3 regions of the Kitasatospora sp. RG8 genome follow, and region 1 is predicted to be linked to each of the others. Evidence: riboswitches for the same ligand, from Rfam matches in the RefSeq annotation. Region 1 holds a riboswitch; each other region holds the start of a gene.
The links. A riboswitch is a leader RNA that binds a small molecule or an ion and turns the genes downstream of it on or off. The one in region 1 is predicted to bind S-adenosylmethionine.

Region 1 (10,369 bases):
ACGGGCACCCGACGCTGCTGCGGATGGCCGCCAACGCGAAGGTCGACTTCGGGACGGCGCCGATCCCCAGGAAGGACGGCCTGGCGAAGGCCGGCAGCCTCGGCGTGGCCGACTGGATGATGGCGTTCAAGGCCAACGGCCACAGGAACGAGATCCGCAAGTTCCTGAGCTTCGTGTACGCGAAGGACAACCAGCTCAAGTTTGACGAGGCGTACAACCTGCTGCCGGTCACCCAGGACGCCTTCACGGAGATGACCGGGGACGGCAGGCACGAGGACCTGAAGCAGTTCGCGGCCGGGCTGACCAACGCCAGCTTCTACCCGTTCGGGGACCCGGCCTGGGTCGAGGTCAGCAACCGGATCAAGGCCGGGATCGGCGGTGCGGTGACCGGGGACGCCAAGCAGGTGCTGGAGGGGCTGCAGGACGCCGCGGTGAAGGAGGCGGCCCGGGTCCGCAAGTGAACCCGGGGCCGCCGCGGGCGTTGCGTCAGAGGCTGATCGCGTAGGCCTTGCGCAGGGTCTCGTGGACCGTCCAGGTGGTGCGGTCCCCGGCGCGCAGGACCGCGCAGTCGCCCGGGCCGACGTGCAGGGTCGGGCCGCCGTCGATCTCGATGGTGGCCCGGCCGCTCAGCACCACGAACAGCTCGTCCGCCTCGACGTCGGTGACGACGCCCGGGGTGATCTGCCAGATGCCGCGGAGCTGGCGGCCGTCGGGGGACTCTGAGAGCACCCGGCCGGACACCTCGGGGGAGCCGGAGACGATCTGGGCCGGGTCCAGCGGGTCGGGGTCGAGGTCGGCGGTGGGGATGTGCAGCGCGAAGCTTTCGGTCATGGACCGACGCTAATCGGGGAGCGGGCGTCGTGCGGGGCTCAGAGTGTGTCGGGTGTGCGGGGCAGAATGACACTCCGTAGTGGTGGGCGGAGGTGGAGCGTGGGCGAGCTGAGCGAGCGGGACGTGGCGGTGCTGGAGCTCGAAGGGCGCCAGTGGCGTACGGCGGGGGCCAAGGAACGGGCCGTCCGGGAGGAGCTGGGGCTCTCCAGCACGCGGTACTACCAGCTGCTGAACGCCTTGCTGGACCGGCCGGAGGCACTGGCCCACGCGCCGGTGCTGGTGAACCGGCTGAGGCGGGTCCGGGAGGCCCGCCGGGGGGCCCGGTAGCCCGGCGGGTGCTTCCGCGGGCGCGGGTGGGTATGGGTCCCGGCATGGGGCTTGAGGAGAGTTTGCAGCTGAGGACGGACGCCGGACGCCAGGGGCTGGAGGCGGTCCTCGCCTCGCCGCGGGACGCCGTGGTGGCGCTGGACTTCGACGGGACGCTGGCACCGATCGTGGCCGACCCCGGCCGGGCGCGGGCGCACCCCGGGGTGGCGGGGGCGCTGCGCGCGCTGACGCCGCGGGTGGGGGCGACGGTGGTGGTCACCGGCAGGCCCGCCGGGCTGGCCGTCGAGTACGGGGGGTTCGACGGCATCGACGGCGTGGTGGTGCTGGGGCACTACGGGGCCGAGCGCTGGGAGGACGGCGTGGTGACGGCGCCCCCGGTGCACCCCGGGGTGGCCGCGGTACGGGCCGTGCTGGACGAGGTGCTGGCGGGGGCCGGAGCGCCGGCCGGGACGTGGGTGGAGGACAAGGGGCGCTCGCTCGCGGTGCACATGCGGCGGACGGCGGCGCCGGAGGAGACGATGGAGCTGCTGCGCCCGCCGGTGGAGGCGCTGGCCGCGGAGCACGGGCTGATGGTGGAGCCCGGCCGGCTGGTGCTGGAGCTGCGGCCGCCGGGGGTCGACAAGGGCGCCGCGCTGAGCGGGTTCCTGCGGGAGCGGGGCGCGCGGTCGGTGCTCTACGCGGGGGACGACCTGGGCGACGTGGCGGCCTTCGCGGCGGTGGAGAAGCTGCGCGGGGAGGGCGTCGCCGGGCTGCTGGTGTGCAGCGGCGCGGTGGGGGACGCGCCGGTGAGGGAGCTCGCCGACCGGGCCGACCTGGTGGTCGGGGGCCCGGCCGGCGTGGTGGAGCTGCTGGAGCGGCTGGGGGCGGAGCTCAGCCGGCCTCGTTGACCGGGCGGGGTCCGGGGCCGGGGCCGGGGTCGGCGGTGTCGCCGCCGGCGTCCAGGGCGTGCAGGGCGTGCAGCTGGTCGAGGAACCACTGCTGTGGCGGCAACGCTGTCGAGGCGGCGGCGAGGCGCTTCGTGCGGTCGGCGCGCTCCCCGGCGGGCATGGTGAGCGCGCTGTGCAGGGCCTCCGCGGTGGCGATGACGTCGTACGGGTTGACCGTCAGGGCGTCGTCGGCCAGCTCGGCGTACGCGCCGGCCTCGCGGGACAGGACGAGGGCGCAGCCCCGGTCGGAGACCACCGGCACCTCCTTGGCGACCAGGTTCATGCCGTCGCGGATCGGGTTGACCAGGGCGACGTCGGCCAGCCGGTAGGCGGCGAGCGAGCGCGGGAAGTCGTCGTCGACGTGCAGGATCAGCGGCTGCCAGGAGGGCGTGGCGAACTCGGCGTTGATCTCGGCGGCGAGCTGCTGGACCTGGGCGGTGTAGTCGCGGTACTCGGCGAGGTCGGTCCGGGACGGGTACGCGAAGGCGATGTGGACGACGCGGTCCAGCCACTCGGGGCGGGTCCGCAGGAGGTGCCGGTAGGCCTGGAAGCCGCGGACGATGTTCTTGCTCAGCTCGGTGCGGTCGACCCGGACGACGGTGCGGCGGTCGCCGACGGCCTCGCGCAGGGTGGCGAGGCGTTCGTCGACGTCGGGGCGGTGGGCGCGTTCGCGCAGGAAGTCGGCGTCGGCGCCGAGGGCGTGGACGCCGAGCCGGGTGGTGCGCCCCCGGAGGGTGACGGTGAGCGCGGTGCGGTCGACGGTGGCGCCGAGGAGCTGCTCGCAGCAGTCGGCGAAGGCCAGCGCCCAGCGGCGGGTGAGGAAACCGGCCCGGTCGGCGCCGAGGATGCCGGTGAGGACGGCCTCGGCGACGTCGTCGGGCAGCAGCCGGAAGTACTCGGGCGGGGCCCAGGGGGTGTGCGAGAAGTGGCCGATCCGCAGGTCGGGCCGGGCGGCGCGGAGCAGGGCCGGGGTCAGCGAGAGGTGGTAGTCCTGGACCAGGACGGCCGCCCCGGGGGCGGCCTCGGCGGCCAGGGCGTCGGCGAAGGCGGCGTTGTAGGCCGTGTAGGCCTGCCATTCGGTGCGGAACCCGGCGTCGAAGGAGGGTGCGGTCGGGGTGGCGTAGAGCAGGTGGTGGACGAACCAGAGGGTCGAGTTGGCCACGCCGTTGTAGGCGCGGGCGAAGGTCGCGGGGTCCATGTCCAGCATTCGGACGGCCTGTCCGCCGACGTCGTGGCCGGCCCGGTCGAGGCGGCCGTCCGGTGCCTCCCGGGCCGCCCGGCGGTCGGCGTCGCCGAGGGCCGCGCAGACCCAGACGGCGTCGGGGTCGTCGATGGCGGAGAGCCCGGAGACCAGGCCTCCGCCGCCGCGCCGGAGGGTCAGCGTGCCGTCGTCCGCGGTGCCGAACGACACCGGTCCCCGGTTGGAGGCCACCAGGACGGGGGCGGTGCCGGTCTGACTCGAACGCTCGGTCGTGAGATCGCCCATGGTTGCTACGTTGCCGGGGGCCCGGGACCGCAAACCCCTCAGTGGCGGCTCACGTACTCGGGGACGGTGTGCATCGGCGGCCGTTCGAGGGCGGTGACCGGGTGGGTGTGGGCGGTGAACGCGCGGGTCTGCGGGTCGCGGGTGAACTGGGTGAGCAGCGGGTGCACCAGGTCGGCGGAGGCCTTGAGCCGGTGCGTGCGGTCGAGCCGTTCCAGCGCCGTCCGGTAGATGGTGGCGGCCATCCGTCCGAGCGCCTGGCCGTCCTGGTGGCGGTGGTGGCGGACGCCGACGTCGACCTGGGCGAGGGCGTCCAGGCCGGCGGTCTCCAGGGCGTCGACCAGCAGGCCGAGTTCGACGCCGTAGCCGGTGGGGAACGGGAGCCGTTCGAGCAGGGAGCGGCGGGCCGCGTACTCGCCGCCCAGGGGCTGGACGAAACCGGCCAGTTCCGGCCAGTGCAGGTTGAGCAGCGGGCGGGCGACCAGCTCGGTGACCCGGCCGCCGCCGGCCGGCACGACGGCCCCGTCGGTTTCGAGCGGGCGGTCGTACATGGCCTTGACCAGCTGGATGTCCGGCTCGGTGAGCAGCGGGCCGACGATGCCGGAGACGAAGGCCGGGTCGAACTCGCGCAGGTCGGCGTCGACGAAGCAGACGATCTCGCCACTGGTGGCCAGCAGCGAGCGCCAGAGCACCTCGCCCTTGCCGGGGGCGGCGGGCAGCCGCGGGAGGATCTCGTCGCGCTGGACCACCCGGGCGCCGGCCTCGGCGGCCACGGCGGCGGTGCGGTCGGCGGAGCCGGAGTCGACCACGACCAGTTCGTCGACCAGCGGCAGGCGTTCCATCAGCTCGCGGCGGATGGTGCGGACGATGTCGCCGACGGTGGCCTCCTCGTCCAGGGCGGGGAGGACGACGCTGACGGTGCCCGCCCGCCCGGCCGCCTGCTTGGCGTCCAGCAGGGTGCGCACCGGACGGTCGGCCGCGCTCCACGACCGGCGGCGCAGCCAGGACGCCGCCTGTGGGAGGAGCTCGGTGGTCGGGTCGGCGGGCACGGGTCTCTCCTCGGCAGGGGGCGGACGGGACGGGCTGGGACGCGTCATCTCGCGTGGCGGACGGTCCCGTTCAGTGTTGGCGCCTTCGGATACAGTCTTCGTACAGCGGTCGGACCTTCGCACGCCGGGGTCGCCGCTGAGCAAGACCAACAACTTCACAGAGCTCATCCAGAGGGACTGAGGGAACGGCCCGTTGACGTCCCGGCAACCTTCTCGCGCGGCTGTCGTCGACAGGCCCCGGCGGGACAGGTGCCAATTCCGGCCTGTGGCGCGTCCGCGTCACGGGGAAGATGAGGAGAGAGGCCTCCGCCATCATGGCTATCGACACCGTCGCACCCGCAACCGTTGACCTCGGCCCCGCCGCCGCCCTGTCCTGTCGCGAGTGCGGTACCCGCTTCCCGCTCGGTCCGAGCTTCGCCTGCCTGGAGTGCTTCGGGCCGCTGGAGATCGCCTACGACTTCGGCAGCGAGGGCGCGGAGGAGCTGCGCAAGCGGATCGAGGCCGGTCCCGCGTCGATCTGGCGTTACGCACCGCTGCTGCCCGTCCCGGCGGACGTGGCCGGCAAGCCGAACCTCAACCCCGGCTGGACCCCGCTGGTGAAGGCGGACAACCTGGGCCGCGAGCTCGGGTTCACCGCCCAGCTGCACATCAAGGACGACTCGGGCAACCCGACGCACTCGTTCAAGGACCGCGTGGTCGCCTGTGCGATCGAGGCGGCGCGGGCGTTCGGCTTCACCACGCTCTCCTGCTCCTCGACCGGCAACCTGGCCGGCGCGGTGGGCGCCGCGGCCGCCCGGGCCGGTTTCAAGTCCTGCGTGTTCATCCCGCACGACCTGGAGCAGGGCAAGGTCGTGATGGCGGGTGTCTACGGTGGCGAGCTGGTCGGCATCGAGGGCAACTACGACGACGTGAACCGCTTCTGCTCGGAGCTGATCGGCGACCCGGCCGGCGAGGGCTGGGGCTTCGTCAACGTCAACCTGCGCCCGTACTACGGCGAGGGCTCCAAGACGCTGGCGTACGAGATCTGCGAGCAGCTGGGCTGGCGCCTGCCGGAGCAGATCGTGATCCCGATCGCCTCGGGCTCGCAGCTGACCAAGATCGACAAGGGGCTGCAGGAACTGATCAGGCTCGGCCTGGTCGAGGACCGGCCGTACCGGATCTTCGGCGCCCAGGCGGAGGGGTGCTCGCCGGTGTCGGCGGCGTTCAAGGCCGGCCACGACGTGATCCGGCCGGTCAAGCCGGACACCATCGCCAAGTCGCTGGCGATCGGCAACCCGGCCGACGGCCCGTACGTGCTGGACATCGCCCGCCGCACCGGCGGCGCCGTCGAGGACGTGACGGACGCCGAGGTGGTGGCCGCGATCAAGCTGCTGGCCCGGACCGAGGGCGTCTTCGCCGAGACCGCGGGCGGGGTGACCGTCGGCGTGCTGAAGAAGCTGGTCGAGACCGGTCAGCTGGACCCGGCGAAGGAGACCGTCGCGATCAACACCGGCGACGGCCTGAAGACGCTGGACGCCGTCTCCGACGCCGGGATGACCGCCGTCATCCGCCCGACGCTGGCCTCGTTCCGCGACGCCGGCCTCGCCTCCGCCTGACTCCCTCCACCCCTGCCGTCACCCCGCCGCAAGGAGACCCCCATGAGCGCCAACGTCCGCATCCCGACCATCCTGCGCACCTACACCGGCGGCGCCGCCGAGGTGGCCGCCGAGGGTGCCACCCTGGGCGAGGTCATCGCCGACCTGGAGAAGAACCACGCCGGGATCGCCGCCCGGGTCCTGGACGACACCGGCAAGCTCCGCCGTTTCGTCAACGTCTACGTCAATGACGACGACGTGCGGTTCGCGGAGGGCCTGGCCACCGAGATCAAGGACGGCGCGAGCGTTTCGATCATTCCCGCGGTGGCCGGGGGCTGCTGAGCCGCGCCATTGCCGGACCGGCCGTCCGCGTGTACGGGAATCCGTACGCGCGGGCGGCCGACGCTTTTCCCGGCGCATTCCGGCGGGAATGTTTCCCGGCCGGTCGGAGTAGAGTGTCGCTGGACCGGGAAGAGGGCTCCCCCTCCCCCTCGCACCGGTCGTCGCCCCTGTAGCGCCCCGTACCGCCGGTGTCTGTCCGGCCGCTGAGACCGGCGCAGGGCCCGCGGCCGTGAAACATGTCAGGCCGATGTCAGAATTCTTGAGGGCATTTGGGTAATTCGTCCGCTATGTCCGGCGCGAAATGCGAGGGTTTCTGACCTTTTGGCCCGTCCTGTCCCTTGACGGGCCGGGGGAATTCCCGGCTGCTGACCCTGTTGCAGAGGGCGTCGATCCGGATACATTCAGCCGCGGTCGACGCAATCGCCCCTTCGCCGGACGCCGTCCGGTGATCCCGGTGGGGATTGTGGCGTGCACGGCTGCGCCCAGGGGGGGTTCCCCGGGCCGGCCTCAACAGACCCGCGCCCGCGACCTGCGGGCGCGTGAAGGGCCAGCACAGCACTAGGGGAGTTCGGAATGGCTCAGGGCACCGTCAAGTGGTTCAACGCGGAGAAGGGCTACGGCTTCATCGCGGTCGACGGTGGTGCGGACGTCTTCGTCCACTACAGCGCGATCCAGATGGACGGCTACCGCACCCTTGAGGAGGGCCAGCGGGTCGAGTTCGAGATCTCTCAGGGGCAGAAGGGCCCGCAGGCGGACATGGTCCGCGCGGCGGTCTGACCTTTCCGGCACCCAGGAGTTCGGCTCGGCCCATCGGCTGGTGCGCCTCTTGCTTCGCGGCGGGCCCGTGCGACACACGTCGTACGGGCCCGCCGCCGTGTCCGGCGGGTGGCCGGTACGGCTCGCGGGTTGCCCGTTGGGCTTGCACTCGACCACCGAGAGTGCTAATCATTGGCGTTAGCACTCACAGCGTGAGAGTGACAGCGGACCGGGTCGGTGAGGCCCCCGGGAGCGGTAGGGGAAAGGACCCCCGCACACCAGGGCCGTCCGTCGCGGGCACCCCTTGGTCCGAGCAGTCGACCGTGTCCCGGAGGACCACTTCTGATGGCCAAGATCATCGCCTTTGATGAGGAAGCTCGCCGCGGCCTTGAGCGTGGCATGAACCAGCTCGCCGACGCAGTGAAGGTCACGCTCGGCCCCAAGGGCCGCAACGTCGTGCTGGAGAAGAAGTGGGGCGCCCCCACGATCACCAACGACGGTGTCTCCATCGCCAAGGAGATCGAGCTCGAGGACCCGTACGAGAAGATCGGCGCGGAGCTCGTCAAGGAGGTCGCCAAGAAGACCGACGACGTCGCGGGTGACGGCACCACCACCGCCACCGTGCTCGCCCAGGCGCTCGTCCGCGAGGGTCTGCGCAACGTCGCCGCCGGCGCCAACCCGATGGCCCTGAAGCGCGGTATCGAGAAGGCCGTCGCCGCCGTCTCGGACCAGCTGCTGGCCCAGGCCAAGGACGTGGAGACCAAGGAGCAGATCGCCTCCACCGCCTCCATCTCGGCCGCCGACACCCAGATCGGCGAGCTCATCGCCGAGGCCATGGACAAGGTCGGCAAGGAAGGCGTCATCACCGTCGAGGAGAGCAACACCTTCGGCCTGGAGCTCGAGCTCACCGAGGGCATGCGCTTCGACAAGGGCTACATCTCCGCCTACTTCGCCACCGACCTGGAGCGCATGGAGGCGACGTTCGAGGACCCGTACATCCTCATCGCCAACTCCAAGATCGGCTCGGTCAAGGACCTGCTCCCGCTGCTGGAGAAGGTCATGCAGAGCGGCAAGCCGCTCGTCATCATCGCCGAGGACGTCGAGGGCGAGGCCCTGTCGACCCTGGTCGTGAACAAGATCCGCGGCACCTTCAAGTCCGTCGCCGTCAAGGCCCCGGGCTTCGGCGACCGCCGCAAGGCCATGCTCGGCGACATCGCCATCCTCACCGGTGGCACCGTGATCTCCGAGGAGGTCGGCCTCAAGCTGGAGAACGCCGGCATCGACCTGCTGGGCACCGCCCGCAAGGTGGTCATCACCAAGGACGAGACCACCATCGTCGACGGTGGCGGCGACAGCGACCAGGTCGCCGGCCGCGTGAACCAGATCCGCGCCGAGATCGAGAACAGCGACTCGGACTACGACCGCGAGAAGCTCCAGGAGCGCCTCGCCAAGCTGGCCGGCGGCGTGGCCGTCATCAAGGCCGGTGCGGCCACCGAGGTGGAGCTCAAGGAGCGCAAGCACCGCATCGAGGACGCCGTCCGCAACGCCAAGGCCGCCGTCGAGGAGGGCATCGTCGCCGGTGGTGGCGTCGCCCTGCTGCAGGCCGGTGTCGCGTTCGACAAGCTGGAGCTGGAGGGCGACGAGGCCACCGGTGCCAACATCGTCCGCGTGGCCCTGGAGGCCCCGATCAAGCAGATCGCGACCAACGCCGGCCTCGAGGGTGGCGTCGTGGTGGAGAAGGTGCGCAACCTCCCCGCCGGTCACGGCCTGAACGCGGCCACCAACACCTACGTCGACCTGATCGCCGAGGGCATCATCGACCCGGCCAAGGTCACCCGTTCCGCGCTGCAGAACGCCGCCTCCATCGCGGCGCTCTTCCTCACCACCGAGGCCGTCATCGCCGACAAGCCGGAGAAGGCCGCCGCGGCCGCCGGCGGCGGCATGCCGGGCGGTGACATGGACTTCTGATCCCCTCCGGGATCGGTTGGTCTTCGTCCGCACGGGCGGTCCCCTTCGGGGGGCCGCCCGTGCGGCGTTTCCCCGGGGGCCGGCGGGACTGCCGATCGGGGCGGCTCCTTTGGGACAATGGACGGATGGCTTCCGCTGATGACATCGAGACCGCCCTGCACAACGCGCGGGCGCTGATCCTGGCCGACCTGACCGCGAAGGACGTGGCGGACGCCGCCGTGGTGTCGCTGGTCGAGACGGCCGTGACCCACCGCCGCTGGTGGCTGGAGCAGTGGCCGGAGGGCACCGAGTACGTGCTCGGGCTGGTCGCCCAGGACGTCCAGGACGCGCTGTTGGAGGCGTACGGCCGCTGGCCGCTCTGCGCCGCGTGCGCGGCCGAGGGGGACCCGCACGCGCTCAGCGTCGAGCCCGAACTGGGGCCGGAGCCGCACTGGGTCTGCGGCAAGGAGGGCGCGGTCGTGGCGCCCGTCGGGCGGCTCTCCTGACGCGGCCTTCGAGCGGCCCGGTCCTTGCGCAGCCGCTTTGGGCGGCCGGCCTTCGGGCGGGCCGCCCGGGGGCCCGGCCTCCGGGCCTCTCAGCCTTCGAGGCGGCCGAGTTCGGCGGCCAGGTTGGCGCGGGCGGGGGCGTCGAAGCGCGCGTGGGCGGTGGGGGTGCGGTAGAGCGCGGGGAGCGCGAGCAGCTGACGCAGGACGGCGGCGCGGCCGGCCCTGAAGTCCGGCTCCGGCACGAAGGCGTACTCCTCGCGGACGGCGGCCGCGTACGCCGCGTACGCCTCGGGGGAGCCGCCGAGGACGGCGAGGTCCGCGTCGCAGAGCACCTCGCCGTCGCGGTCGCCCGGTTCGGGGTGGTGGGTGACGGTGAGCCGGACCAGCCGGGCGACCTCGGCGGTCTGCTGCTCCGGCAGGCCCGCCCCGGTGAGCGCCAGGACGGCGAGGGCGGCGCTGCGCTCCTCGTTCTCGGAGCGGTCGGGGCGGTAGACGGCGTCGTGGAACCAGACGGCGAGGCGGACGGTGTCCGCGGACTCGGCGTGCTCCGCCAGCGCGTCCACCTGGTCCAGCACCGCCCGCAGGTGGTCGGCGGTGTGGTAGCGGCGCTGCGGCTCGGTCCAGCGGC
Region 2 (10,369 bases), on a different contig from region 1:
GACGTGCCGGTCCACCGGGCCCGCGACCTCGGCGAGTTCCTCGGCCTGATCCGCGAGCGGGCGGCGAGCACGCCCCCCGGGCAGTGGATCCGCACCACGATCAACTGGCAGGAGGTCAACCTCGCCGAACAGCGCCTGCCCCGCACCGAGGAGTTGGACGCGGCCACCGACCGGCACCCGGTGCTGGTGCGGCGCGGCGCCTACAACATGGTGCTCAACACCCCCGCGCTGCGACTGGCCGGCATCACCGCCGCCACCGAACCCCCGCCCGGCGGCGTGATCGAGCGGGACGAGCAGGGCCGGCTGACCGGCCGGCTGGTCGACAAGGCGGTCGCACTCGCCGAACGGGTACTGCCGCGCCCCGCGCTCGCCGACCGGATCGAGGGCCTGCGGGCCGCGTCCGCCGACTACGCCGCGACGGGGATCGGCACGGTCCGCGACTGCCTCGTCCCGGTGGAGGACCTCGACGTGCTGCGCGCGGCCCGGCAGGCCGGTGCACTGAGCGTGCGGGTGCGCGCCCTGGTCTCCGGTTTCGGTGCCCGCACGCCCGGGCAGGTGGACGAGCTGCTCGACCGGATGGAGCCCTGGCGCGCCGAGGGCGACGCGTGGTTGAGCGTCTGGGGCGTCAAGTTCGGCATCGACGGCGGCATCGAGGCGGGTGCGCTGGACGAGCCGTACGAAGGCCGCCCGTGCTATCACGGCACGCTCCTCTGGGAGCCGCAGGAGCTGGCCGCGGCGGTCGACCGGGTGGTCGCGCGCGGCTGGCGGGTCGGTGTGCACGCGTGGGGGGACCGCGGACTCCGTACGCTGCTGGACGTCTTCGAGCAGGTGCTCAAGGACCGCCCCGGCCTGGCCCCGGGCACCCTGGTCGTCGAGCACGGCGGACTGGCCCGCCCCGACCAGCGATCGCGCGCGATCGCGCTCGGCATCCCGGTCACCGTCCAGTACCCGCTGCTGCACGATGCGGCGACGGCCCAGATCCGGGCCTGGGGCGCCGAGCGGGTCCGCGGGATCTTCCCGTTGCGCGAGTGGCTGGACGAGGGCGCGTTGCTCGCGGCCGGCTCCGACTTCCCCGTCGGGCCCTACGGGGCGATGGTCTCGGTGTGGGGCATGACGACCCGGCAGACCGTGGCCGGCGCGCAGGGCGCCGAGCACGCGATCACCCGGGCCGAGGCGATCGCGCTGCACACCGTCGACGCGGCCCGGCTGGTCGGCGAGAGTGCGACGCGTGGCAGCCTGCGGCCCGGCGCGCTGGCGGACCTGACCCTCTGGCCCGCGGACCCGCTGAACTGCCCGCCGGACGAGCTGCCGCGGCTGCGGCCGGTCCGCGTCGTGCTCGGGGGCCGGACGGTGCACCGGGCCTGACGGTCTGACGGCGCACCGGGCTTGACGGTCGGACGGTGCCGGATCTGGCGGTCGGACGGCCGCCGGGGCGCGGTCGCGGGGTGGTGGGGCGGGGCGTTCCGCGGAGGCCGGTCCCGCCGGGCCGGCCTCCCGGAGGATGTGCGGCGCCCGCGTCCGGGGCGGGGGCCGTTTAACGGGCCGCCCGGGAAGTCTTGTATCGTTCCTCGCGAATCATCCAGAGGGGTGGAGGGACCGGCCCTACGAAGCCCCGGCAACTCCCCGGTCGACCCGGCGTCCAAAGTGCGCCGCACCGACCGGGATCAGTGCCAACTCCGGCCTGTCGCCAATGTGGCGCGGGAAAGATGAGGAGACACGGTGCTCTCTGTGCTGTCCTTCGCCCGGGCGCTTCCCGCCCCGGCCCTTCCGCGTACCCGTCTCGTGCCCGGCGCAGGCAATCGGCCGACCTCTTCGGCCTTCCCTCGCTGACCACACCCCCCGGCTCCCCGCCCGGAGCCCCCGTGAGCAGAGCCCACCTGCTGCTCGCGGGACTTGAGACGGAGTACCCACCCATGGAAAACACGAGCGGCGTCGGCGTGCTCGACAAGGTCACCTCGATCCTTGGCACCCTGGAGGCCGGTCCCGCCACCCTGGCAGGACTCGTCGCCTCCACCGGCCTGGCGCGGCCCACGGCCCACCGGCTCGCCGTCGCACTCGAACAGCACCGGCTGGTCGCCCGGGACCTGCAGGGCCGGTTCGTCCTCGGACCCCGGCTCGCCGAGCTGTCGGCGGCCGCCGGCGAGGACCGCCTGCTGGGCGCCGCCGGCCCGGTCCTCACCCACCTGCGCGACGTCACCGGCGAGAGCGCACAGCTCTACCGCCGGCAGGGCGAGATCCGGATCTGCGTGGCCGCCGCCGAGCGGCTCTCCGGCCTGCGCGACACCGTTCCCGTCGGAGTCACCCTTCCCATGAAGGTGGGCTCCGCCGCCCAGATCCTGCTCGCCTGGGAGGAGCCCGAGCGCCTCCACCGGGGCCTCCAGGGCGCCCGCTTCACGGCCACGGCCCTCAGCGGCGTACGGCGCCGCGGCTGGGCGCAGTCCATCGGCGAACGCGAGCTCGGGGTCGCCTCCGTCTCCGCCCCCGTCCGGGGCCCGTCCAACCGGGTCGTGGCCGCCGTCTCCGTGTCCGGCCCGATCGAACGGCTCACCCGCCACCCCGGCGCACGCCTCTCCCAGGCCGTCACCGAGGCGGCCAAGCTCCTCACCGAGGCCCTGTGCCACCCCTGACCGGCGGGTGTCCCTGACCGGCCGGTGTCCCTGAACAGCTGGTGTCACTGACCGGCCGAGTCCCGGCCGGCCGGCTCACCCGGACGGGCCGGGCCGGGCAGGAGAGACCGCGACCCGGCGGCGTGGCTCACCCGGACGGACCCGGCCGGCCGTGTCCTCGCGCACGGCGTGCGGGAGCAGAACCTAGATTCGGCTGACATGCACCTTCCGTGCCGTCCGCGTCCTCCCCGTGCGCCCGCAGCGCACGTGGGGGCATCTCCCCTAAGGACAGGTGGCCATGACACGTCGTCCGAACATCCTGCTGATCGTCACCGACGAGGAGCGGGCCACGATCCCCCGGCCGCAGGGCTTCACGCTCCCCGCGCGGGAGCGGCTCGCCGAGCGGGGCACGACCTTCGAGCGGTACTACACCGCGTCGGCGATGTGCAGCTCCGCGCGGTCCGTCATCTACACCGGGCAGCACCTACCGCTGACGGAGATCTACGACAACGACAACATGCCCTACATCCGCCCGCTCCGACCGGAGTTGGGCACGCTCGGCACGATGCTCCGCGAGGCCGGGTGCTACGCCACCTACCAGGGCAAGTGGCACCTGTCGAACGCCTACGTCACCCCGCAGAACCCCGGCCCCACCACGGACGCGCTGGAGCCCTACGGATTCAGCGAGTTCAACGACTGGGGCGACATCGACGGCGGTGCCTGGGCCGGGCTCAAGATCGACCCGGTCATCGCCGGCCAGGCGGTGAAGTGGCTGCGCAACCGGGCCCCGGTCGTGGCGGCGGACCAGCCGTGGTTCATGGCGGTCAACTTCGTCAATCCGCACGACATCATGAGCTTCGACTACGGCGGCTCGTCCCAGGTGCAGCTCCCGTTCGGCCTCGCCCACGCCGTCGTGACCAGGCCGGCCCCCGACATCCCGGTGTACCGGCGCCGCTGGGACTTCGACCTGCCCGCCAGCCTGCACGACGACCTGTCCGGCGCGGCCCCGGCGGTGGCCGAGTTCGCGCGGATGCTCGACACCGTCTTCGGCCCGGTCGCCGACGACCGGCACTGGTACGACGGCCTGAACTTCTACCTCAACGCGATCCGCGACGTGGACCGCAGCATCGAGCTGGTCCTCGACGCGCTGGAGGCCTCCGGGCAGGCCGACCGCACCGTCGTCGTCTTCACCTCCGACCACGGCGAGATGGCCGGCTCGCACGGGCTGCGTCAGAAGGGCGGCCTGGTCTACGACGAGAACCTCCACGTCCCCTTCATCCTCAGCCACCCCGACTTCCCGAGCGGGGTGAGCACCGAGGCCCTCGCCTCCGCCGTCGACATCGCCCCGACCCTGCTGGAGTTCGCCGGCGTCGACCCGTCCGGGCGGGCCACCCGCCCCCCCGCGCTCAAGGGCCGCTCCCTGCGTCCGGTGCTCGACGGCGGCACCGTCCGCGACGGCGTGCTCACCGCCATCGAGTCGGTCACCGCCCTGGACGCCTCCTTCTGGTTCGAGTTCGCCGACCCCGAGGCTCCCGGGCGGATCCAGTCCGGGGACCTGCGGCCGGACTGGACCAAGCGCGGCTTCCTGCGCGGCTACACCGACGCCCGGTACACCTTCGGCCGCTACTTCTCCCCGCTCAACCCCAACCGCCCGACCAGCCCCGAGGCCCTGTACGCGCTCAACGACGTCGTCCTCTACGACCGCGCCGAGGACCCCGCCGAGACGCGCAACCTCGCTGCCGACCCCGCGCACCGCGACCTCGTCGCCCGGTACAGCACGCTGCTGGAGGACCTCATCACCGCCGAGATCGGCACCGACACCCGCGCCTGGGTCACCGAGCGCCCCCGTCTGCTCGGCTGGCCCACCTGGCACGGCGACACCGACCAGCCCGCCGCGGCGGCCGGCACAGCCCGGCGCTGAACCCACGCCGAAGCCCGGACCCGCCGCGGCGCCGGCCGGCGGCGGGTTCCTAGGGCTTCCAGCCCCAGGCGGTGAGCATGCCGGCCGACAGTGCGGCGCATTCGTCGGAGTCCAGGTAGCGGATCGCCGCGTCCACGGCCTCGTCGTCGACCAGGCCGGTGGCGCGCATCGCGGCTCTGCTCCGGTCCCACGTGTCCGCCCAGAAGCGGCTGATGGGGCTGCCCGGCAGCAGCGGCGGCACGTGGACCTCGGCGGCGACGGACCGGAGCCCCGCTCGGCGCAGCAGGTGCGGGTACGACGGCACCCAGGAGACGTCCGTGCCGATGGTGGACCGCAGCCCCTGCCACATCGCCCGCATCACCGTGCTGTACGGCGTGCCGGGCGTCCGCCCGCTCGTCAGGTCGACCGCGTCGCTGAGCACCAGCACGCCTCCGGGCACGAGGAGTTCGGCGAGTGCGGTGATCAGGCGGTCGTGCTCGGGCAGGTGCATCAGGACGAAGCGTGCGTGGACGAGGCGGAACCGGCCGGGGGCGAAGTCCGGAGCGGTGACGTCGGCTTCGAGCAGGTCGAGCCCGGGCCGCCCGGTGAGAAAACGCACGTCGCGGTCCACGGCGAGCACGCTTGCCACCCGGGCCTCGTCGAGGAGCCGGCGGGAGACCGTGCCCGTGCCGGCGCCCACGTCGAGGCAGTGCCACCCCGGGCCGGCCCCGAGGGTCCTCAGCCGCGCCATCGTGACGTCGTCGTAGGCGAGCGCGCCGAGGTCGGTCCGTTCGCCCTCGCCCGCCTGCTCGGGACGGAAGACGGCCTCGCCGTAGCGGCCGCCCGTCCCGTCCCCGCTCGCTGCGGCGGTCACGTCGCCGCCTCCGTGGTGCCGGGGGTGTCGTCGGACCCGGGGGACCCGGGGGACCGGAGCAGCAGGTCGTCGAACGGTTTCATGGCGGGCCCTCCTCGCGCGGTGGGGGCGGCCCCGCCCCGGGGCCGCCGCGCCACCGATCCTGCACCGGCGCCCGCCGGGGCGGCCGAGGCACGCCGTGCCTGGGCCGATCGGCCCAGGAGTGCGGCGGCGCATCGCGGGCCGGCCACCGCCGTTGGCGGGCGGGGTCAGTCCAGCTCGTTCTTGTGGACGACGCCGTTCTTGACGATGAGGCGCAGGTGGCGTTCGGGATCGGCGAGGACGGACAGGTCGGTGGTCGGGTCGCCGTCGACGACCAGGAGGTCGGCCCACGCTCCCGGCGCCACGACCCCGAGCGGTGCCGCGCGGTAGGGGTCGCGGGGGCCGGACAGCCGGAACAGTTCGGCGTTGCCGGAGGTGGCCATGCGCAGGACCTCGACCGGGCTGAGGTGGGCGCCGAGCCGGACGAGCATCTCGTTCTGCCGGTGGCCGTTCCCGGGGTCGAGCACCAGGTCGGTGCCGAAGGCCAGCCGCACGCCGTGCGCACGTGCCCACGCGAAGGTGCGGGAGACGCCCTCGCACACCTCGCGGTTCTTGCGGTTGCTGTCCGCCGAGGCGTAGTGGTGGTCGTCGACCTCGAACGGCTGGGTGCTCAGCCACACGTCCTGCTCCGCGAGGTGGCGGACGGTGTCCTCGTCGGCGAGGTGCCCGTGCTCGATGCAGCGCACCCCGGCCTCCACCGCGCGGCGCACGCCTTCGGAGGTGTAGACGTGCACGGTCACGTAGGTGCCCCAGTCGGAGGCCGCGGCGACCGCCGCCTCCAGTTCCGCCGTGGTGAACTGCAGCACGTCCAGCGGGTCGAACTCGGAGATGACGCCGCCGCCGGCCATCAGCTTGATCTGCGTCGCGCCCTTCCTGAGCTGCTCGCGCACTGCGGCGAGGACCCGCTCCGGCCCGTCGGCCACCCGGGTGAAGCCGATCTGTTCGGCCCGGGCCTGCGGCCCGCCGAGGGCGGTCGGAGTGTCGTAGACGGCGCCGAAGTCGCCGTGGCCGGAGGTCTGGGAGACGGCCGCCTGGCTCGGGTAGATCCGCGGCCCCGGGAAGAGCCCGCGATCGAGGGCCCGTCGCAGCGGCTCGGTGTCGCCGGCCATGTCCCGCACCGTGGTGAAGCCGCGCATCAGCATGTCGCGGGCCGCGGCCAGGGCCTGGTAGTAGACGGTGCCGGTCGGTGCGAGCTGCAGCTCCGCCATGGTGGCGCCGATCGCGAACAGGTGGACGTGCGCGTCGGTGAGGCCGGGGATGAGCGTGCGGCCGCCGCCGTCCAGCACGGTCACGCCCCGGGCGCCACGCGGGGAGGCGCGGCCCGGCACCACCTCCGTGATCCTGTCCCGCTCGATCCGGACGTGTCCCGGTACCGCCTCCTCGCCGATCCCGTCGAAGACGTGCACGTTGGTCACCAGCAGCCCGGCACCGGAGTCGTCGACACTCATGGCGCCATCTTCGGCCGGTCACGGAGCCGGGACCAGACGGGTCACCCGAACGGACCAGAGCCGGTCCTCGGAGTCCTGCCGTCCGCCGGGCCGGGAGGCGATGACCGAGGGTTCCCCGGCGTGCGCGGTGCGCGCCGGTGGGCGGTTGTGGGGTGAGGGCGGGGGTGGACGGGGAAGGACACGGACAGGGGTCGGTTGTCGGATGCTGCTGTCACGGAGGACCTATGCGCCGGGACGGACGGATGGCGAACACTCTGCTCGCACTGCTGAGCCGGGACTGGGCGGGTGTGCCGGTCGCGCTGGTGGTGGCCGCGATGGGCGGCTGCCTCGTCGGGCTCGGTGCGACCTGGGCGGTGGCGCTCGGTGGGCTGCTGGTGGCAGCCGGTGTGGTGATGCTGGCCGGGGCCGTGCGGCACGTGGTGCTGATGGCCCGCGAGGCGGGGGAGCGGCCGATGCCGGGGACGCTGGTCGACGTGGATGGTCACCGGATGCACGTCCTGGCGGAGGGGGACGCGGCGGCCGGGCCGACCGTGGTGTGGATGCCCGGCGGACACGCGCCCGGTGAGGAGTTCGGGGAGCTGCACGCGATGGCGGCGGCCCGGACCCGCTCGGTCCTGGTCGACCGGTTCGGCACGGGCTGGAGCGATGCCGGGCCCTTCCCGCGGACCACGGCGGTGGAGGCGGAGGAGCTGCTGGCGGCGTTGGAGAGGGCGGGGGAGCGGCCCCCGTTCGTGCTCGTCGGCCACTCCTTCGGCGGGTTACTGGTCGCCAACGCGGCCCGCCGGCGGCCGGATCTGGTGGCGGGGCTGGTGCTGCTGGACCCGACGCCCCTGGAGGTCATCGCCTTCGCGCCGTCCAACCGGCTGATCACGGGGATGCGCCGCAGCTTCCTGCTGGCGGCGGTGCGGCATCTGTTCGGTGCGCACCGCGGCCGCGGCGGTCGGACCGCCCCGCACTGCGCCGCCGCGTCGATCTTCGCCGAGCTCTCGCCGTCCGGCCTGGCCGGGGTGGGCTGGGAGACCGTGGTGTACGACGGGGATCTCGGGGACGTGCCGCTGGTGCTGGTGATACCGCGTGATCTCATCGGCGGTGAGACGGTGCTGGCCGGCGCCCGGGACGCGGTCGAGGCCGAGCGGATCAGGAACTTCTACCTCCGGACCAGGGTCCGGTACCTGGCGGCGTCGACGGCGTCCCGGTTGGTGTACACGCCGGAGGGGACCGGCCACGACTTCCCGCGCGAGGCGCCCGGGTTCGTGGTCGGCGTGGTCGAGGATCTGGCGCGGGAGCTGCGGGTGACCAGCCGGTGACCAGCCGTCGACCGGCCGCCGATCAGCCCATGACCGTGCGCGCGGAGCCGGCCCGGACCGGGCGGCGGCGGGAGAAGGCGCCGAGGTCCACGATGTTGCCGGTGTGCTCGCAGCGGTGGCGGACCGGGTCGCCGTCGTGGTCGTGGCCGGCCTCGACCCGGTCGATCAGGGTCGCCAGGTAGCGGCCCACCAGCGGGGCGTTCTTGAACTGGTTGCCGCTCGTGCCCATGGCGACGTAGTAGCCGTCGAGGGCGGTGCGATCGTAGATCGGGGTCCAGTCGTCGGCGACGTCGTACACGCCCGCGACCCCGAGGGGCCGGTTGGGGACGCCGATCGCCGGGAAGCGGCGCGCGGCCCTCGTCACCTGGGTCCGGAAGCGACGGGCGGTGGGGCGGGGGTCGGCCTCGTCCGGGTCGTCGATCCACTCGGGCGGGTCGCACTCCGGCTCGGTGCCGCCGACCAGGAGACGGCCGCCGGGGGCCGGTCGGAGGTAGGTGCCGAGATCGAGGTCGGCGACGACGGGACCGGTGGCGCGGTCGCCCGGAGCGGGGACCTGGTGGACCTCCTCGCGCATCGGGCGCACGCCGACGGTGAAGTCGCCCCCGACGCCCGCCAGCCGGTTGAGGCCACCCGACCACGGGCCGGCGGCGTTGACCACGACCGGTGCGGCGATCCGTGTCCCGTCGGCCAGGCGGATGCCCGTCACCTGGTCGGTGGTCCGTTCGACGGCGGCCACGGTCGCGTGGAACAGGAAGCGCGTGCCCAGTTCGCCCGCCGCGTCCGCGAGGTTCTGGGCGGCGAGCTGAGGGTCGTCGACGAACCCGGCGTCCGGGGTGAACAGGGCGCCGAGCTCGCCGGTCGGGCCGGTGAAGAAGGCGTCGTCGTCCACCGGCTTCGGCGGCCAGTACCGCCCGGCGTCGATCCCGGGCAGGCGCCGGCGCAGCTCGGCGGCGTCCCACCGCTCGTACGGGACCGCGACGCGGTCGAACAGGGCGGTGACGGCGGCGGGCGCGGTGTCCGGGGAGTCGAGCAGCACGGCGCCGGCGCGGTGGAAGGCGGCGAGCGGGCGGCGGCCGGTGAGCCGCAGGTGGTCGGGCCAGGACGTCCAGAGGTGCCGGGCCTCCCAGGCCGTGGCGACACCGTCGAAGGTGGAGTAGTTGAACCGGATGATCGCGCTGGAGGCGCTGGTGGAGCCGTGGCCGACGGCGCCGGCCTTGTCGACGACGAGCACCCCACGCCCGGTCCGGGCGAGTTCCAGGGCGATGGCGCAGCCGATCACGCCGGCTCCGACCACGACGGCGTCCGGTCGGCGGGTGGTCATCGGAGCCTCCCCAGGCTCGGCACGGAGGCGAGCAGCGTCCGGGTGTACGGGTGTTGCGGTGCGCGCAGGAGGGCCTCGGTGGGGGCGGTCTCGACGATCCGGCCGTGCCGCATGACCGCCACCGTGTCGCAGACGTGGCAGACCGCGGGCAGGTTGTGGCCGATGAACAGCATGGTGAGGCCGAGCCGCCGCTGGAGTTCGCGGACGGTGTTGAGCACGGAGGCCTGCACCGAGACGTCGAGCGCCGAGGTGATCTCGTCGGCGATCAGCAGGCCGGGTCCGACGGCCAGGGCGCGGGCGACGGCGACCCGCTGGCGTTGGCCGCCGGACAGCTGCCGCGGCAGGCGGTCGGCGAGCCGGGGATCGAGGCCGACGAGTTCGAGCAGGCCGGTGACGCGGTCGGCCCGGGCCCGCCGGTCGAGCCGGTGGAAGACGGTGGCCGCCTCGGCGAGCGTCTGGCGGACCGTCATCCTCGGGTCCAGCGCGGTGTCCGGGTCCTGGAGGACGACCTGGACCAGGCGGCCGAGCCGGCGCCGGTCACGGACGGTGCGGACGCGGACCTCCCGCCCGTCGAGGAGGACCCGGCCCCCGTGCACGGGGACGAGGCCGACGATCGCGCGGGCCAGGCTCGACTTGCCGGAGCCGGACTCGCCCACCAGCCCGAGCGTGGTCCCGGACGGGACCTCCAGCGAGACGCCGTCCACGGCGGTGACCGGACCGTACGGGCCGCGGTGGCGGACGGTGAGGCCGGAGACCTGAAGGGCGGTCATGACGCGGCCACCGCGACGGGGTACCAGCACGCGACCTGCTGGAGCGGGTCGAGGTCCTCCAG
Region 3 (10,369 bases), on a different contig from region 1:
GTTGCGGATCATCTTGCGGCGGCCGAAGCCGGACTCGGCGGCACCGGTCTTGAACTGCTCGATGACGTCGTTGCGGACCTCGTCGTCGGCCTCGATCGGGTGGCGCTCGGCCGGGATCTCGTGGTCCGACATCAGGGTGCGGGCCCAGTGGACCGCGCCCGCGCCGATCATGAACAGCGCCACGCCCAGGGTCAGGCCCAGCGCGAAGTTCATCGCGCTGATGTGACCCAGCGGGAAGACGTAGATGATCTTGTCCGGGTCGATGGCCACGTAGGAGGCGATGAAGCCGATCGTGGCGAGCATCGAGACCACGAACATCAGCGAGACCTGGCGCTCCGCGCGCTTGGCGGCCCGCTCGTCGATGTCGGTGCGACGCGGTTCGTGGGCCGGCAGGCCCGGGTCGGCGAACGGATCGCCGTGGGCGGCCACCTCGTGGTGCCCTGCGGAGCCGTGCGACTCCGGGAGGTTCTCTGACATGTCGTGGCTCATGACTTCTTGGCCTTGGTGGTGTGGGCGGCGACCCAGATCGCGACCGCGATGAGCGCGCCGAGACCGAAGATCCAGCCGAACAGGCCCTCGGTCACCGGACCGAGGCTGCCGAGCGTGAGACCACCGGGGTTCGGCTCATCGTTGGTGGTGTGGCGGACGAAGGCCACGATCTGCTTCTTCTGCTCCTCGGGCATGGTGGTGTCCGGGAACGACGGCATGTTCTGCGGGCCGGTCTGCATGGCCTCGTAGATGTGCTTGGCGTCCACACCCTCCAGCGACGGGGCGTACTTGCCCTTGGTCAGGGCACCGCCCTGGCCGGCGAAGTTGTGGCACTGGGCGCAGTTGGTGCGGAACAGCTCGCCACCCTTGGACAGGTCCTCGGGGTTGGTCGAGGTGTACTGCTCCTCCCTCGGAATCACCGGGCCGGGGCCGAGCGAGGCCACGAAGGCGGCGAGCTGGTCGATCTCCGCCTGCGAGTAGATGTCCTTCTTGCGCGGCACCTGGGCGCCGGGCTGCTGGGCCGGCATGCGGCCGGTGCCGACCTGGAAGTCGACCGCGGCGGAGCCGACGCCGACCAGGCTGGGACCGTCGCTGCTGCCCTGGCCGTTCAGGCCGTGGCAGGAGGAGCAGCCCACGGCGAAGAGCTTCTTGCCCTCATCGATCGCGAGCGACTGCGCGGCGACGTCGGCCTGCGCCTTGTCGGCGGGCGCGAACGCGGCGTACAGCCCCCCGGTTGCCGCCAGGGCGAGAAGTAGGACGACCAGCGCCGCCAATGGGTGGCGCCGTCGTGCGGAGAGCTTTTTCACGGAATAACCCCGGTGTCAGGATCTGGTCGACTGGTGGGTGCACCCGGCGGCCGGTCTGGCCGGCACGAGGCTGCCTGTCTAGGGCTGCGCGCGCGGTCGGTCGGTGGGAGCGTCGGCACCGGCAAAGAGGCCCGTCGCCGGTGAGGGCGGGGGCCCGGCCGGTGGCCAGCGACCTGATCAGCTGGTTACTTGATCAGGTAGATGGTCGCGAACAGGCCGATCCACACGACGTCGACGAAGTGCCAGTAGTACGACACCACGATCGCGGCGGTGGCCTGCTCGTGAGTGAAGCGCTTGGCTGCGTACGTCCGTCCCAGGACCAGCAGGAAGGCGATCAGACCACCCGTCACGTGCATACCGTGGAAGCCGGTGGTGAGGTAGAACACCGTGCCGTACGGGTCGGAGGACAGCGAGAGGCCGTCCTTCTTGACCAGCTCGGTGTACTCGAAGATCTGGCCGCCGATGAAGATCGCGCCCATCACGAACGTGATGACGAACCACGAGCGGAGCTTCTTCACGTCCCCGCGCTCGGCGGCGAAGACGCCGAGCTGGCAGGTGAGCGAGGAGAGCACCAGGATCGTGGTGTTGACCGAGGAGAAGGGCACGTTGAGGGCGTGCGCCTTCTCGCTCCAGAACTCGGCTCCCTTGACGGAGCGGAGCGTGAAGTACATCGCGAAGAGGGCCGCGAAGAACATCAACTCGGAACTGAGCCAGACGATCGTTCCGACGCTGACCATGTTCGGCCGGTTGACCGATCCGTGCGCGTGCCCGGTTTCTACTGCTGTTGCTGTCGCCACGACGGACATTATGTCGGTCCCTTATTCCGTCTTCACGCCGGGGGGTGTCCCTCGGAGTGTCCGGTGCGTGCGGTATGCCCCAGTGGGACCCGACGGGGCGTCCGGATGGGGGCTGAGCAGCGGCGTGTCCCTTTTCTGACGGTTCCTCGAAGGCCCCTTCGACCCCGTTGCCCTGCGTGTCGCTGCACGGCCGCCGGGGCCGCGGGGGGTAAGGGGACCGGCCGTTGCGTCGGCCGTACGGGTGGACTGCACCGTCGGGGGTGACGCGAGGTCCTCCGGGCGGGTGAGTCCTGGGCGCGGCGGCTTGAGAACGATCGCGCGGGACGGCCTCGGCGGCCGGTGATCGGGAGTAGCATCCGGTGCAGGCGAACGTGGTCCGGATCACACTTTGAGGGAGCAGGGCCCATGGCGTACACGACCGACGAGACGCTGACCGTTCTCGTTTACAGCCACGACCGCAACACGCGCGAGCAGGTGCTGACGGCGCTCGGCCGCCGGCCCGCCGCGGATCTGCCGGAACTGACCTACCTGGAGTGCGCGACGACCCCCGCGGTGCTGAAGGCGCTGGAGAAGGGGGGCGTGGACCTCTGCGTGCTGGACGGCGAGGCGGTGCCGGCCGGCGGGCTGGGACTCGGACGGCAGCTGAAGGACGAGATCTACGGCTGCCCGCCGGTGCTGGTGCTGATCGGCCGGCCGCAGGACTCCTGGCTGGCCGCCTGGAGCCGGGCCGATGCGGCGATCTCCCGCCCGGTGGATCCGGTGGCGCTGGCCGAGGCCGCCGCCACACTGCTCCGGGCCCGGCTGGCGAAGCGGGCGCCGGCCACCCGGTAGCGACGGCCGACCCGCCGGCTCCGGCCACCCGTAAGAGGGGTCGCGGCACGGCGCGCATCTCACCAGGAGAGAAGAAGGGTCGCGGCGGGACGGCGGCGTCCCGCCGCTCGATAGGCTGGCTCCAACCCTACGGAGATCCCTTTCCGGGAAGCGACGAGAGCTGGAGTCAGCCATGGTGAACGTGAACCCTGCGAACGGCGGCAAGGACCCCGTGCAGGTGGTCCGCACCTGGCCGGACATCCTGTCCGCACTGCTGCGGGGCGAGGACCTGGCCCAGGCGGACGCCGCCTGGGCGATGGACCGGATCATGAGCGGCGAGGCCTCCCCGGCCCAGGTGGCCGGCTTCATGGTCGCGCTGCGGGCCAAGGGCGAGACGGTCGGCGAGATCGCCGGTCTGGTGGACGCGATGTACGCGCACGCCGAGCCGCTCTCCATCCCCGGCCCGGCGGTGGACGTCGTCGGCACCGGTGGCGACCGCGCCAAGACCGTCAACATCTCGACCATGTCGGCGATCGTCGCGGCGGCGGCCGGCGCCAAGGTGGTCAAGCACGGCAACCGGGCCGCCTCCTCGGCGAGCGGCTCCTCCGACGTGCTGGAGAAGCTGGGCATCGCCCTCGACCTGTCCGCCCGGCGGGTGGCCGAGGTGGCCGAGGAGATCGGGCTCACCTTCTGTTCCGCCGCCATGTTCCACCCGTCGATGCGGCACGCCGCGACGGCCCGGCGCGACCTCGGGGTACCGACCGCGTTCAACATCCTCGGTCCGCTGACCAACCCCGCCAGAGTGACGGCCCACGCGATCGGCTGCTTCGACACCCGGCTGGCCGGGCTGATCGCCGGCGTGCTGGCCCGGCGCGGCTCCAGCGCGCTGGTCTTCCGCGGCGACGACGGCCTCGACGAGCTGACCATCACCACCACCTCGCGGGTCTGGATCGTGCGCGGCGGCGAGGTCACCGAGACCACCTTCGACCCGCGCGAGCTCGGCATCGAGCTGGTCGGCATCGAGGCGCTGCGCGGAGCGGACCCGGCGTACAACGCGGACGTCGCCCGCCGGCTGCTGGCCGGGGAGCGCGGGCCGGTGCGGGACGCCGTCCTGCTGAACACGGCGGCGGCGCTGGTCGCGTTGGAGCTCACCGACGCGCCGCTCGCCGGGCAGCTGGCGGCGGGCATGGAGCGGGCCGCGGCGGCCGTCGACTCGGGCGCCGCGCTGGAGCTGCTCAAGCGCTGGTCGGAGGCGACCGGCAAGGCCTGACGGGTTGTCGGGGGCCCGCGGGAGGCTGCTCCCGCGGGCCCCTTCGCACGCTCCCGGCACCCGGGAACGGCGCTGTCCGGATGGTGGAACCCTGTTTGACCCCCCGACGGACGCGACCTAGAGTCGTCGCCAGGTCATGAGTGACAGCGTCAAGCCCCAGCTTGCTGTCCGGCAACCCTCCGTCCGTGGCGGGGTGCCCTGGGTGAGGACCGGGTCCCGCGGCAATCCGTCCGCGTGACAAGCGCGGACGCCGGCTGACACGCACTCCCGGGGTCCTCTCCCCAGAAGGAGTGCATCCTCATGTCCCTCGCCACCGAGATCTGCGCCCCCCTCGCCGTCCTGGGCCACGACGTCCAGGTCCCGCTCGCCAGCGGCGAGAAGGTCGGCTACGCGGCCCTCGACTACGCCGCCAGCTCCCCGGCGCTCCAGCGGGTCTGGGACGACGTCGCCGCCTACGCCCCCTACTACGGCAGCGTGCACCGCGGCGCCGGCTACCTCTCGCAGCTCTCCACCGACCTGTTCGAGCAGAGCCGCCGCACCGTCGCCGAGTTCCTCGACCTGCGCGAGGGCGACCAGGTGGTCTTCACCCGGGCCACCACCGACTCGCTGAACCTGCTGGCCGGCGCCGTCCCGGCCGGCACCCGGGTCTTCGCCTTCGAGACCGAGCACCACGCCTCGCTGCTGCCCTGGGCGCACGCCGGGCTGGACGTCACCTACCTGCGCGCCCCGCGGTCGCGGGCGGAGGCCGTCGCCGCCCTGGACGCCGCGCTCGCCGGGGCCCCCGAGGGCCCCAGGCTGCTCTGCGTCACGGGTGCCTCCAACGTCACCGGTGAGCTCTGGCCGGTCGCCGAACTGACCGCGACCGCCCACCGCCACGGCGCCCGGGTGGTGCTGGACGCCGCCCAGCTCGCCCCGCACCACCGGGTCTCGGTGCGCGAGCTGGACGTGGACTGGATCGCCTTCTCCGGGCACAAGATCTACGCGCCCTTCGGCGCCGGGGTGCTGGCCGGGCGCGCCGACTGGCTGGACGCGGCCGAGCCGTACCTGGCCGGCGGCGGCGCCACCCGTACGGTGGCCCGGGAGACCGACGGCTCGGTGGCCGTCCAGTGGCACACCGGCCCGGCGCGGCACGAGGCGGGCTCGCCGAACGTGATCGGCGCCTACGCCGTCGCCTCGGCCTGCCGGGCGCTGACCGAGGCCGGCTTCGACGCGCTGGAGGCCCGCGAGCAGCAGCTGATCGCGCGGCTGACGGCCGGCCTGGCGGAGGTCCCGCAGGTCAAGGTGCTGAACCTGTTCGGCGCCGGCTCCGCCCGGGTGGGCGTTCTCTCCTTCGTCGTCCAGGGCTGGAACAGCTCGCACTTCTCGGCCGCGCTCTCCGCCGAGTACGGCATCGGGGTGCGCGACGGCCTGTTCTGCGCGCACCCGCTGGTGCGCACCCTGCTCGGCGAGGAGTCCGGCGTTGCTCCCGGTCCGGTTTCCGCGTGCGGTGCGCCCGAGCCGTCGCTGCCGGGCGAGCGGAGCCTGAACGCGATCCGGGTCAGCTTCGGTGCCGGTACCCCGGACGAGCACATCGAGCGCTTCCTGACCGCAGTCCGCGAGCTGGTCACGGACGGCGCGGCCTGGAACTACCGCAACGAGGGCGGCCGGTGCGTCGTGGACACCCGCCGGGAGGGCTGAGGACCCGTCGGGAGGGGCTGAGCACCCGTCGGCCGGCCGGGCCCTACTCGTCGAGGCCGAGCGCGAAGGCGGCCTCCAGGTCGTGCTGGGAGTAGGTGCGGAAGGCGATCTGGGTCTCGGTGTGGGCCACGCCCGGGACCTTGTTCAGCCGGCCGGGGATCACCTCGGCCAGGTCGTCGTGCCGGCGCACCCGCACCATCGCCACCAGGTCGTAGCCGCCGGTGACCGAGTAGACCTCGCTGACGCCCTCGATGGCCGCGATCGCCTCGGCGATCTCCGGGATGCGGTCGACGCTGGTCTTGATGAGGACGATGGCGGTGATCACTGTTCGCGCTCCTTTGTGAGGTGCGGCCAGGGTATCGGGCGTCAGCCGGGCGGGCGCGGGGGGCGGGTGGCCAGCGTGCAGGCGTAGAGGAAGCCGGCCGAGAAGCCGATCACGTGGACCAGGTAGGCCACGCCCGGCCCGGCCGAGTGCACCGACCACCACTGCAGGGCGAACCAGAGGCCGAGCACCAGCCAGGCCGGGAACCGCAGCGGAAGGAGGAGCAGGAGCGGGACGAGCGTGGTGACCCGGGCGCGCGGGTGCAGCCGCAGGTAGGCGCCGAGGACGGCCGAGATCGCCCCCGAGGCGCCGATCAGCACCCGGGTCGCGTCCGGCGAGTGCGCCTCGGCCAGCGCGAAGCCGTACGTCGCCAGTGAGCCGGCGGCCAGGTAGAAGAGGGCGAAGCGGGCCCGGCCGAACCGTTCCTCGACGGTGGGTCCGAACACGTACAGGAAGAGCAGGTTGCCCAGCAGGTGCAGCCAGCCGGCGTGCAGGAACAGCGCGCTGAGCACGGTGAGCGCCGGGTGCTTGCCGGGGGTCGGGCGGGCCGGGCATCCGGGCACCGGGTCGGGGGCCTCGGCGAGCTGTCCGGCGGTCAGCGGGCGCCCGGCCAGCAGCTCGGCCGGGACGGCGCCCCAGCGCTGCTCGTACCGCTGCTCCGCGCAGACCCGGTCCTGGCCGCGCCCGTACAGCGGGTTGAGCCCGGCGGCCGGGCCGAGCAGGAACACCAGGGTGTTGAGCGCGATCAGCGCGTAGCAGACGGCCGGGACGGCGGCGGCCGGGCGCTCGCCCGGCGCACCGGTGTGGTCGAGGACCGGGATCGCCATGCAGCCAAGCATCCCTCCGCCCGGCCCGGGCGGCACGGGGCTTACGGCAGGTGGGCTAGGGGGTGTCCGGTACCCGCCGGGCAGGGGGTTCGCGGTCCTGCCGAGGGGGTCCAATGGTCGAAACCGGTGGCCGGGACGGTTGCCCCAGGCAATAGGCTTGGGGCGGGCATTCCCGCCTCCCGCCGCCGATGCCGGGGCTCCGGGGGGAGCGCCTGAGCCCACCCAGGGACCACCCGAGAGGACCCCCGATGACCGTCCCCGCCCTGACCGCCGAGACGCGCTGGCGCTGCACCCTGTGCGGCAACCTGACCCGCTTCGACGTGACCCGTTCCGCCCGGCTGACCGAGTTCCTCCACTTCGACCTGGCCGGCGAGTCCAAGGTCGAGGAGACCGAGGTGCTCAGCGAGACCATCGAGTCGGTGCGCTGCCGCTGGTGCAACGCGGTGGACCAGGTCGAGTTGGTGGCCCGCCCGGGGGCCGAGGAGAACGAGGCCTCGGAGCAGGGTTGATGCCCGGCCCGTGCGGCGGGCGGCGGTGCGGGGCACGGCCGCCCGCCGCACGGGACAATACAGACAGAGCGCACGGAGCGTGACGACGAGGACGGCCGCCGTTGGCCGTGCCGATGGACCAGGATCGGAGCCGAGGACGTGGTGGACGCAGCGAAGGAGCCCGCCGGGCCGCAGGGGCGGCAGCCCGCTGTGGACGCGCAGGCGCCGGACGCGGCCGAGACAGCCCCGGCAGGCGCCCCGGTGTCGGACGGGACGGCCGGTGCCGAGGAGCCCGGCGGCGACGAGCCGGCGGCAGAGCAGGCCGACGGGGGGGTCGCGGAGCGGGCGGCGGAGCGGCTCGACCGGCCGCTGCCCGAGGGCGTGCGCCGCCGGGTGGTCGGCCTCGCCGCGGACGCGCTCGGCGGGCTGCCGCCCGGCGAGCTGCCGCAGACGCTGCGCCAGTACGCCAAGTTCACCCCGGCCCGGCGGGCCAAGTACGCGGCCACCGCGCTGGCCGCCGCCCTGGAGTCCGAGCCGGCCTTCCGGGTGCGGATAGCGGAGCGGCTGCGGCTGGGCCAGCCCGATCTGGTCAAGGCGCTGGAGTCGGGCAGCGTGCCCGGGGCCGCCGATCCGCTGGACGTCGCCGCCGCCGCCTACCTGGTGCGCTCCGCGGGCTGGAGCCGGCTGGTCGCCGAGGCCGGCGAGGAGGCGGAACGGGCCGGTGCCGAGGGCGCCGCCGCCGAGGCGGCCCGGCTGGTGGAGAAGCTGCAGGCGGAGCTGGCCGAGGTGCGCTCCGCCGCCCGGGCCGATCTGGACCGGCAGCGGACCGAGTCCGAGGACGTCCGCAAGGAGGCGGACTCGCTGCGCCGCAAGCTCCGCTCGCTGGAGAGCGACACCCGCCGCGCGCAGGCCGAGACCCGCCGGCTCGGCGCCGAACTGGAGGCGCTGAAGGCGCAGTCCGCCGCCGAGCGCAGCGCGGGCGAGAGCGAGGCGCGCCGGCTGCGGCACCGGATCTCCGAGCTGGAGAACGCCGTCGAGCAGGGCCGCCGGTCCGCCCGCGAGGGGCGCAGCGTCGAGGACATGCGGCTGCGGCTGCTGCTGGACACGGTGCTGCAGTCGGCGCAGGGCATCCAGCGGGAGCTGGCGCTGCCGGTGTCACAGATCCGCCCGGCCGACCTGGTGGAGGCCGTGGTGCCGGGGTCGGCGTCGCCGCACGACGTGGCCCGGCGCGGGCTGGCGGAGGACGATCCGGCGCTGCTGGACCAGCTGCTGGCGATCCCGCAGGTCCACCTGGTGGTGGACGGCTACAACGTGACCAAGACCGGCTATCCGGCACTGCCGCTGGAGCAGCAGCGGATCCGGCTGCTGGGCGGGCTGGCGATGCTGGCCCAGCGCACCCAGGCGGAGGTCACCTGCGTGTTCGACGGGCAGGACCTGGACGTGCCGGTGATCATGGCGCCGCCGCGCGGGGTCCGGGTCCGCTTCAGCCGGACCGGGGAGACCGCGGACGAGCTGATCCGCCGCCTGGTGCGGGCCGAGCCGCAGGGCCGTCCGGTCGTGGTGGTCTCCACGGACCGGGAGGTCGCCGACGGCGTGCGGAAGGCGGGCGCGCGCCCCGTGGCCTCGATTCTGCTGCTGAACCGGCTGGCCCGGCCGTAGGCTGTTGCAGGCCCTTCGCGACGGGGATGACGCCTGGTCAGCGCCCGGTTTGCGGTGGTGTGGGGATCTTGTGAAGTCAGGGCGGCGGGCCGGAGTTCACGCCATCGGGGGAGTGGCGCAAAGCCTGGATCTTCACTAGGGTCTGGCGTCAAACCTATTTTCCGGATTCTCACTCGATCGGGTGAGTCCGTTGGAAGAAGGAGCCGGTCCTTGGCCTCCCACCGCCGTCCCAAGCAGCCGAGCCGCGCGCGGGTCTCCGTGCTCACCGCTGCCGCGGCGACCGCGGTCGCCCTGTCCGCCCAGGTCGCCGCCCACGCGGCGCCCAGCCCGTCCCCCAAGAAGGAGGACGTGAAGGCGCAGATCGACCAGCTCCAGGAAGAGGCGGAGCAGGCGACCGAGAAGTACAACGGCGCCAAGGAGCGGGCCGACCAGCTCCGCAAGCAGTCCGACCAGCTCCAGGACCAGGTGGCACGCGGCCAGGACCAGATGACCCAGCTTCAGGGCGGTCTGGCGGCGGTGGCCGGCGAGCAGTACCGCTCCGGCGGCATCGACCCGTCCGTGCAGCTGATGCTCACCTCCGACCCGTCCGGCTACCTGGACAAGGCCTCCAGCGTGGAGCAGGCCAGCTCCAGCCAGGCCGACGCGCTCAAGGGCCTCCAGGACCAGCAGCGCCGGCTGGACCAGCAGAAGGCCGAGGCGGCCGCGATCCTCGCCTCGCTGGACAGCACGACCAAGGACCTCAACCAGTCCAAGGCCGACGTCAACCAGAAGCTCAAGGCCGCCCAGGACCTGCTGAACTCGCTCAGCGCGGCGGACCGGGCCGCCCTGAAGGCCGCCCAGCAGCAGGAGGACCGGGCCTCGCGCGGCAGCGAGCGGGCCGACCTGGGCAGCCTGCCGCAGGGCAGCGGCATGGCCGGTGCCGCCGTCGCCAACGCGATGAGCAAGCAGGGTTCGCCGTATGTCTGGGGTGCCACGGGGCCGAGCGGCTTCGACTGCTCCGGCCTGATGGTCTGGGCGTACGGGAAGGCCGGCGTCTCGCTGCCGCGCACCTCGCAGGCCCAGGGCAACTACGGCACCCGGGTGCCCTCGCTCGCCGAGGCCCAGCCCGGCGACCTGATCATCTACCGCGACGACCGCAGCCACGTCGGGATGTACATCGGCAACGGCATGGTCGTGCACGCCCCGCACACCGGCGACGTGGTGAAGGTGATGAAGGCCGACGCG

Region 2: another riboswitch for S-adenosylmethionine. It lies ahead of J5Y04_RS22495 (IclR family transcriptional regulator); the one in region 1 lies ahead of thrC (threonine synthase).
Region 3: another riboswitch for S-adenosylmethionine. It lies ahead of J5Y04_RS11710 (aminotransferase class V-fold PLP-dependent enzyme); the one in region 1 lies ahead of thrC (threonine synthase).

Annotation. Positions count from the first base shown of each region.
Region 1 covers NZ_JAGIYX010000010.1:2,248-12,616, forward strand. The annotation lists gene J5Y04_RS17065 (extracellular solute-binding protein) at 1-461, shown strand, start outside; gene J5Y04_RS17070 (cupin domain-containing protein) at 487-831, opposite strand; gene J5Y04_RS17075 (DUF3263 domain-containing protein) at 898-1,158, shown strand; gene otsB (trehalose-phosphatase) at 1,203-2,045, shown strand; gene J5Y04_RS17085 (trehalose-6-phosphate synthase) at 2,029-3,570, opposite strand; gene J5Y04_RS17090 (glucosyl-3-phosphoglycerate synthase) at 3,609-4,616, opposite strand; SAM riboswitch class I at 4,778-4,913, shown strand; gene thrC (threonine synthase) at 4,931-6,211, shown strand; gene J5Y04_RS17100 (ubiquitin-like small modifier protein 1) at 6,254-6,532, shown strand; gene J5Y04_RS17105 (cold-shock protein) at 7,106-7,309, shown strand; gene groL (chaperonin GroEL) at 7,634-9,256, shown strand; gene J5Y04_RS17115 (hypothetical protein) at 9,382-9,741, shown strand; gene J5Y04_RS17120 (hypothetical protein) at 9,831-10,369, opposite strand, start outside.
Region 2 covers NZ_JAGIYX010000015.1:111,309-121,677, reverse strand. The annotation lists gene J5Y04_RS22500 (amidohydrolase) at 1-1,365, shown strand, start outside; SAM riboswitch class I at 1,573-1,713, shown strand; gene J5Y04_RS22495 (IclR family transcriptional regulator) at 1,914-2,627, shown strand; gene J5Y04_RS22490 (sulfatase-like hydrolase/transferase) at 2,905-4,527, shown strand; gene J5Y04_RS22485 (class I SAM-dependent methyltransferase) at 4,577-5,380, opposite strand; gene J5Y04_RS22480 (amidohydrolase family protein) at 5,629-6,909, opposite strand; gene J5Y04_RS22475 (alpha/beta fold hydrolase) at 7,152-8,216, shown strand; gene J5Y04_RS22470 (FAD-binding oxidoreductase) at 8,239-9,537, opposite strand; gene J5Y04_RS22465 (ABC transporter ATP-binding protein) at 9,534-10,307, opposite strand; gene J5Y04_RS22460 (dipeptide/oligopeptide/nickel ABC transporter permease/ATP-binding protein) at 10,304-10,369, opposite strand, start outside.
Region 3 covers NZ_JAGIYX010000006.1:37,102-47,470, forward strand. The annotation lists gene J5Y04_RS11685 (ubiquinol-cytochrome c reductase iron-sulfur subunit) at 1-477, opposite strand, end outside; gene J5Y04_RS11690 (c-type cytochrome) at 486-1,295, opposite strand; gene J5Y04_RS11695 (heme-copper oxidase subunit III) at 1,481-2,101, opposite strand; gene J5Y04_RS11700 (hypothetical protein) at 2,498-2,923, shown strand; gene trpD (anthranilate phosphoribosyltransferase) at 3,096-4,172, shown strand; SAM riboswitch class IV at 4,305-4,422, shown strand; gene J5Y04_RS11710 (aminotransferase class V-fold PLP-dependent enzyme) at 4,473-5,849, shown strand; gene J5Y04_RS11715 (Lrp/AsnC ligand binding domain-containing protein) at 5,893-6,174, opposite strand; gene J5Y04_RS11720 (rhomboid family intramembrane serine protease) at 6,216-6,998, opposite strand; gene J5Y04_RS11725 (hypothetical protein) at 7,247-7,507, shown strand; gene J5Y04_RS11730 (NYN domain-containing protein) at 7,748-9,145, shown strand; gene J5Y04_RS11735 (C40 family peptidase) at 9,356-10,369, shown strand, end outside.